DNA from 2 places in the Streptococcus sp. KHUD_012 genome. Region 1 is predicted to be linked to the other one. Evidence: predicted binding sites of a transcription regulator. Region 1 holds the regulator's gene; the other holds the start of a gene.
What was found. Region 1 encodes NrdR, which represses ribonucleotide reductase genes. Its sites were predicted from a motif close to ACACNATATATNGTGT; they were not measured.
Positions count from the first base shown of each region.

Region 2: nrdH (glutaredoxin-like protein NrdH) is a predicted target of NrdR. The motif match lies at 2,346-2,361, and genes of this name have one in related genera.

Region 1 is NZ_CP159355.1:749,625-753,841, reverse strand. It holds gene ABVF55_RS03590 (nitroreductase family protein) at 1-75, opposite strand, end outside; gene dnaI (primosomal protein DnaI) at 72-971, opposite strand; gene ABVF55_RS03580 (DNA helicase) at 972-2,150, opposite strand; gene nrdR (transcriptional regulator NrdR) at 2,151-2,624, opposite strand; gene ABVF55_RS03570 (endonuclease/exonuclease/phosphatase family protein) at 2,789-3,601, opposite strand; gene ABVF55_RS03565 (PTS transporter subunit IIBC) at 3,687-4,217, opposite strand, start outside.
Region 2 is NZ_CP159355.1:1,576,553-1,580,769, reverse strand. It holds gene nrdE (class 1b ribonucleoside-diphosphate reductase subunit alpha) at 1-1,896, opposite strand, end outside; gene nrdH (glutaredoxin-like protein NrdH) at 2,011-2,229, opposite strand; gene ABVF55_RS07625 (phosphocarrier protein HPr) at 2,705-2,968, shown strand; gene ptsP (phosphoenolpyruvate--protein phosphotransferase) at 2,973-4,217, shown strand, end outside.

The DNA.
Region 1 (4,217 bases):
AGCTTCTTTGATGGCTTCTTCCTTAAAACGGCGAACAGAAAAATGAGATTTCATTAAACGGATGGTTTCATTCATCGACGATTGACTCCTTCCAGATGGATTTCCTTGGCTAAAAATTTCACGCGCTCCATGACCCGTTTGGCCTGCCAGGTTTCATCTCCATTGCGCGAAGCCGCAAAATGACGTTCCAACTCTTCAAAATTAAAGTTAGAAGTAAAGAAGGTTGGGAGATTTTCCTGCATTCGGTGCTGCAAAATCACCTGTAAGATTTCATCTCGCACCCAGGCTGACATCTGTTCCGCACCGATATCATCGAGAATTAAAATTTCGGCTTTTTTCACCTGATCGACGGTTTCTTTGACCAAGCCTGAACTGATGGCATTTTTGACATCGATCGCAAAGCTTGGGAAATGAAGTAGGGTAGTAGAGGCCTGACGTTTTTCGGATAAATCATGAGCCAAGGCTGCCATCATGTAGCTCTTTCCTACTCCAAAATCACCATAGAGGTAGATCCCCTTTTGATATTCTGGATAGTTGGCCACAAAATTGGCTAATTCTTCAAAGGCCTCAAATCGCCCCTTATCATCGAGTTCTACCTTGGCTAGACTCGCTTCTTTCAAGGTTGAAGGGAGATTGATCAAGTTGAGACGTTGGTTGATAGCAGCTCGTTTTTGGGCTTCAATTAACTCTGGCGTCTCCTCATAAGCGACATCCGCATAGCCTTCATTCATGGTGAGGATGGGTTTGTAGCCTTTGGCAATATAATCCGGATCTCCCAATAAGAAACGGTTGCGTTCACTAATGTATTGATTAAATTTTGAAATACTACGTCGAATTTCTTGTTCAGACAAAGACTGGTCCTTGATAAAGGCAGCCACTTCTTGGTCTGCCAAGATCTGTGCGACCAAATCCTCATAGTTAAATTGACGCGCACGATTCATATGAAACATGGTTTGACCTACACTTTCCATCTACTCACCTCCTTGATTCAGTTTTTCTAACAGACGTTGTTTCTCTTTAGCAAGATCCACCTTTTCTGCTTGACTGGTTTGATTTTGATAGTTTGGTTGGCTCCACTTGGGAACATTGCTGTGCTTGCTCTTGGCTGATGCAGGACTCGTCCCCTTGTTTCCTTGAGACTTAGCTTGTTCCTGGCGTTCTCGAACTTTTAAAATCGCTAGTTCTGCACTGTTGACCCCTTGATAAGAAAAATCATTTCCTACCTTCAAAGCATACTTTTCATTGAGATTAGCAGACTGGGTCTTGTTAAAGGTCAACAATAAGATAATATTGATCACCTCATCTAGTAAGCCTAGATCAGCTAACTTGGATAAAGTCTTGCGTTCGCTCTGCGTAATGGTCGCATTGCGTGCCTTCTTAATCTCCGCTAGAAATTGTAGGCTGGATTTTGCCTTAGCTTCTCTCAGAATGGTTTCTTCCTGACGGCTATAGGACATGCGGGGTTGCTCTTGGTTGGCCTGAGCCAACTTTTGCTTCATTCTCTTTGGAGAGACAATCCGGTCTACAGCCGTTTCTTTTGCTAGGAGATAGGTTTCATACCAGGTCCATTGTTGCTCTTCTGCGATGGCAAAGAGAGCTAGGGTTGCTTCTCCTTCATCCGCAAAACGAAGTCCATCACGCCCCATCATTCGCTTAAACATCTCCATATCAAACTGCTGTTTCTTACTTGGAAGAACGGTCGTCTCCCCAGCATCTAGTCCAAAGACTTGCGAGAAGGACACTTGCCGTCTAGTCCCTAAAGAGCGTGCTGGGAGCAAATCCTCCACGGCCTTTTCCCCAATCTTTTTTTCAAGCAAGCGTTTAAAAACAGCATTCGAAAAAAATTGTTCTGAGGCAAGAGGAGCATGTAATTGGATGGCGATCCCAACTTCTTCCTCATAGAGATCGATCAACCCCATAGCAATTAAGCGATCAAAGGCTAGTAGCAACTGTGGAAATCCTATATTCAAGTGATTGAGGATTTGAGCAAGTAAATATTGTTTTTCACCCTGATCATAAGAGGCGAGCAGATAACGATAAACTGCTACCGTTTCCGTCTCCAAAATAGGCAGGTAATACTGCTCCAATGCAGCCCCTGCCGGTGGAAGAAGATTATTTTTTAAAAATGCGAAAGGCGTATTGGGCTTCATCTATTTTTCCTTTTTCTTCTTGGTTCCCTTCGTAATTTGTTTCAAGAGGGTTTCTAACTCACCGACATCCTTGAAACTCCGGTAAACACTAGCAAAACGGACATAGGTGATCTCATCTAGATCTGCTAACTCATCCATGACCAACGAACCAATATACTCACTGTTGATTTCATTATCACTTTGGCTGCGAACCTTTTGCTCTATTCGGTTTACAATTTCTTCGATTTCGTCACTAGAAACAGGCCGTTTTTGAGCCGAGCGGATAATACCGTTAAAGATTTTATCACGAGAAAATTGCTCGCGTGTCCCATCCTTTTTGACAACCACTAGGGTCCGCTCTTCCACTCGCTCGTAGGTAGTAAAGCGATAATGGCACTCTTCGCATTCCCTGCGACGACGGATGGTGTTCCCATCTTCAGCTTGTCGACTATCCACCACACTAGACTTACTTCCACCACATTTTGGACAACGCATTTGCTACCTCCTTAAACTGTTTTAACACTTCATTTTACCATAAATTGAATCGTAAAGAAAGCAGAAGAACAGGAGAATCCCCTATGCTTGCTCCTCATTGATCCATAAAAAAGAGTCGAAGGACGATTGAATAAAATCGTTTTCCTTTCGACTCTCCATTTATATTAAAGTGATAATTCAGCTTCTAAGCCATAGTGATCACTGACATGGGCTTTGTTTTGACCATCAAAAATGACATGTAGACGCTGGATGTCCCATTCTGGACTTGCAAAGATGTAATCGATTCGCAATGGAACTTGATTGTCCGTCCAGCCATCGATTCCAGGGCCTACAGTATAAGTACCCTTGGTTTCTTTGGCTTCTATAAAGCTGTCTTGAAGTTTAAGGGAACTGGATAGAATCGTCTCATACCCTTCTTGACCAGCAGGATTATTGAAATCACCAGCTAGAATAAAGGGTTTGCCTACTTGGCTGAAGTAGTTCTCAATGCGTGGCCACTCAAATTGGAAACCTTTGTCCCACCAAGAAAGATGGACGCTGGCAACAGCAATTTCTTTGCCATCCACACTTGTATGGGCAACGGCCACTCGACGCGTATGATAGTCCGTTGGGTCATCCATATTGGATACCAAAATCTCATCCGCCTTCAAGGGTTGACGCGAAAGAACGGCCACACCCTCATTGAGGTGATCATAGCCAATATGGTTGTAGGCCCAAGTCCAATAATAGTGGAGTCCATGAGCAGCTAACTCTTCTACCAATACGCGAACAAAGTGATCTTTGTGAATGGCTACAGATGATGGCAAAGCTTGATAATACTCATCTGTTTCGACTGTTTCTGAGGCCATTTCTTGATTGACCTCTTGGAAACAGATCACATCATATTGTGCTTCTAAAATTTGCTCCTTGAGGGTCTCAAATTTTTGCTGGGCATTCTCTTCCATCCAACTATGGGAATTTAATGTTAAAAATTTCATCCCCTGATTTCTCCTTCTTTCCAAATCAAGAAACGGCAAGAGGCCGGGTACACTGCCCCAACCTCGTTTTCTTTGCCGACATCTCTTATAATTCTACTGTTGCAACAGGCGCATTTGCAGCCAATTTACCAGTATGTTCGACCTTAACTGATTTAATTGCATCTGCATTTGTGAAAACAACAATTGTTGAAGTTTCACGACCTGCTTCACGGATCGCATCAAGGTCTGCTTCTACCAAGAGGTCTCCAGCAGCAACTGTTTGACCTTCAGTAACTTTAACCTCGAATGGTTTTCCTTCAAGACTAACTGTATCTAGACCGATATGAACCAAGACTTCCAAACCATTATCTGTTACCAAACCAAGGGCATGTTTGGTTGGGAAGACGCTGGTCACTTTACCAGCAATTGGTGAAACGATGTGGCCATTTTCAGGCTCAACCGCAAATCCGTCACCCATCATTTTTTGTGAGAAGACTGGATCTTTCACATCTTCGATGTTAATCACTTTACCATCTGCAACGGAATGCACTTCATCCGTCACACCTTTAAAGGTTGCTTCAGCTTTTTGAACTGCTGTCATTTGGCTAGGAAGTGTTTCAGGAATGACTTCACCTGA
Region 2 (4,217 bases), 830 kb from region 1:
GTCGTAGGCAGAAGTGTAGTAAGGAATCGTTTCCGTTGACAATCCTGCTGCAGGGTAGTAGATCTTACCGATTTTTTTCTCTTGGCGTTCTTCAATCCGTTGTGTGATTGGGTGGATAGAAGCAGATACGTCATTGATGTAGCTGATAGATCCATTTGGTGCGACAGCCAAGCGGTTTTGGTGGTAAAGACCATCTGCTTGAACTTTAGCACGCAGTTCTGCCCAATCCTCTGCACTTGGGATAAAGATATCTTTAAAGAGTTCTTTGACGCGATCAGATTTTGGTACAAATTCTCCAGTCATGTACTTATCAAAGTATCTACCGTTGGCATAATCAGATTTTTCAAAATTGTGGAAGGTAACACCACGTTCGCGCGCAATGTTATTTGATTCTACGAGAGTCCAGTAGTTCATGAGCATGAAGTAGATACTTGTGAACTCAACAGACTCAGGTGATCCGTATTCAATCAATTGTTGCGCAAGGTAGCTGTGAAGTCCCATTGCTCCAAGTCCGAACGAATGCGCCAGTTTATTTCCGTGGTCAATGGTTGGAACGGCCACGATATGAGAACTATCGGTAACGAAGGTTAAAGCACGAACCATGGCACGAATCGAACGTCCAAAATCAGGTGAAGTCATCATGTTAACTACGTTGGTTGAACCAAGGTTACATGAGACGTCTGTTCCCATTTGGACAAATTCTTGGGCATCGTTGATCAAGCTTGGTTCTTGAACTTGGAGGATCTCTGAACACAAGTTACTCATGATGATTTTTCCATCAACTGGGTTGGCCCGGTTAGCAGTATCGATGTTGACTACATATGGATAGCCAGATTCTTGTTGCAATTTAGAAATTTCAGTTTCCAAATCACGTGCCTTAATTTTTGTCTTGCGGATGTTTGGATTAGCAACCAACTCATCGTATTTTTCAGTGATGTCGATGTAGTTGAATGGTACTCCGTATTCACGTTCCACAGAGTATGGGCTGAAGAGGTACATTTCTTCATTTTTACGAGCCAACTCGTAGAACTTGTCTGGCACGACGACCCCAAGTGAGAGAGTCTTCACCCGAACTTTTTCATCAGCATTTTCTTTCTTAGTTGAAAGAAAGGCGATGATGTCTGGGTGGAAGACGTTGAGGTAAACCACCCCAGCCCCTTGGCGTTGTCCCAATTGGTTAGAGTAAGAGAAGCTATCTTCGAAGAGTTTCATAACTGGAACCACTCCAGAAGCGGCTCCTTCATACCCTTTGATTGGTGCTCCAGCTTCACGAAGGTTGCTGAGGGAAATCCCAACCCCACCACCGATACGTGAAAGTTGAAGGGCAGAGTTGATGGAACGTCCGATCGCATTCATATCATCGGTTACTTGGATCAAGAAACATGAAACCAATTCTCCACGGCGGGCACGTCCAGCGTTTAAGAAAGAAGGAGTAGCTGGTTGGTAGCGTTGGTGGATAATTTCGTTTGCGATGTCTCGCGCGATAGCTTCATTTCCATCAGCAAAATAGAGAGCATTGAAGAAGACACGGTCTTCCATGCTTTCAAGATAGTATTCTCCATCATTTGTTTTCAAAGCGTATTGGTTATAGAATTTGTAGGCCGCCATGAAGGACTTGAATTGGAAGTTTTGGTCTTTGATAAATTGGGCCAATTCCTCTAAAAATTCAGGACGGTATTTCTCGATAAAAGCTCTCTCAATGTAATTGTGCTCGAGAAGGTACTGAATCTTGTCTGTAATCGAGTCAAAGGCTTTAGTATTTGGTACAACATTTTCTTTAAAGAACGCATCCAAAGCTTCTTTATCTTTATGAAGCATGATTTGGCCGTTTACTGGACGGTTGATTTCATTGTTAAGACGAAAATACGTCACATCTTCAAGAGATTTTAATCCCATAATAATCCTTTTCTAGTTCAAAAAAATGAAGAGGAGAAGTCCTCTCTTTACAAGTAAAAAGTCTAGTGTTAGGTTGCTAACGCTAGACCCTATTTAAGCAAAATACTGTGTTTATTAAGAAAGTTTCTTCAACTTAGCTGGTTGAAAACCAGAAAATACTTCATCCGGTGTTTGAATTACTGGAGCAGCATTGAAGCCAAGGTTCTTAACATGCTCTACAAATTCTGGCTGTTCATCTAAGTTAATTTCGCGGTATTCCACATGATTGCTATCGAGGAATCGCTTGGTCATTTTGCATTGAACACAATTATTTTTTGAATAAATGGTTACCATTTCTTTTCCGTTCTCCTATCGAAATATAAATCTGTAAACAGTATAAACAAAATCCAGCAACTTGTCAACAAAATAAAACTAAATATTGTGCAAAGATATGAAATGGAGTTTTCAAAGCACAATATATTGTGGTGAGTGAAAAGTGTGAAAATCGAAGAAATGGGATAGGAATAGGCTTTAAAGCATCTTTAATTAGTTATAATTTTTTGGTGAATCAATATCCTGTGGTTCAAGAGCTTCTTTTCATTGAAAGCGGAGGAAAATGTTACTTATAATATAGTAGAAAATTGAAAAGATATTTTCTCTGTTCTTCAGGTGCTTCTTAAAATGTATCTAAATTGGGATTTTTCGCAGTCTTTTTCTGTAAGTCAGTGATAAAAATCTTGAAAAAAATTTCAAAAGATGATATAATACCAAATTGTAAGGGTTATCAAAAGGTAACTCAAAAACTATTTTTTAAAAGGAGAGTCCAATTATGGCTTCTAAAGATTTCCACATCGTGGCAGAAACAGGTATCCACGCACGTCCAGCAACTTTGTTGGTTCAAACTGCTAGCAAATTTGCATCAGACATCACTCTTGAATACAAAGGTAAATCAGTTAACTTGAAATCAATCATGGGTGTTATGAGCCTTGGTGTTGGTCAAGGTGCTGACGTTGTAATTTCTGCTGAAGGTGCTGACGCTGATGATGCAATCGCAGCTATTTCAGAAACAATGACTAAAGAAGGATTGGCTTAAAAATATGACAAAAATGCTAAAAGGAATTGCAGCATCTGACGGTGTTGCCGTTGCTAAGGCATATTTGCTCATTCAACCAGACTTATCATTTGAGACTGTTTCAGTCGAAGATACAAGTGCAGAAGAAGCTCGTTTGGATGCAGCTCTTGAAGCTTCACAAAACGAGCTTTCTCTTATTCGGGAGAATGCAGTAGCAAGCCTTGGTGAAGAAGCAGCGCAAGTTTTTGATGCGCATATGATGGTTCTCGCTGACCCTGAAATGATTGGTCAGATCAAAGAAACGATTCGTACGAAAAAAATCAATGCAGAGGCTGGCTTGAAAGAAGTCACTGACATGTTCATTGCAATCTTTGAAGGAATGGAAGACAATCCTTACATGCAAGAACGTGCAGCAGATATTCGTGACGTGACCAAACGTGTCCTTGCCAACTTGCTTGGTAAGAAATTGCCAAACCCTGCTTCTATCAATGAAGAAGCAATCGTGGTAGCGCATGACTTGACACCATCTGATACAGCTCAGTTGAACAAAAAGTACGTAAAAGCTTTTGTTACGAATATCGGTGGACGTACCAGTCACTCAGCTATCATGGCGCGTACACTTGAAATCGCAGCTGTTTTGGGTACAAATAACATTACAGAACTTGTCAAAGATGGTGATGTTTTGGCTGTTTCAGGGATCACTGGTGAAGTGGTGATCAACCCTACTGAAGAACAAATCGCAGCCTTCAAAGCAGCTGGTGAAGCTTATGCCAAACAAAAAGCTGAATGGGCTCTCCTTAAAGATGCTCAAACAGTGACTGCTGATGGAAAACACTTCGAGTTGGCTGCCAACATCGGTACCCCTAAAGACGTTGAAGGTGTAAACGATAATGGTGCAGAGGCAGTTGGTCTCTATCGTACAGAATTCTTGTACATGGATTCTCAAGACTTCCCAACAGAAGATGACCAATACGAAGCCTACAAAGCTGTTCTTGAAGGTATGAACGGTAAACCTGTTGTCGTTCGTACAATGGATATTGGTGGGGATAAAGAACTTCCTTACTTCGATCTTCCTAAAGAAATGAACCCATTCTTGGGTTACCGTGCTTTGCGTATTTCTATCTCTGAAACTGGTAATCAAATGTTCCGTACACAATTGCGTGCCTTGCTTCGGGCATCTGTCCACGGTAAATTGCGGATCATGTTCCCAATGGTTGCTTTGTTGACTGAGTTCCGTACAGCTAAAGGTATTCTTGAAGAAGAAAAAGCG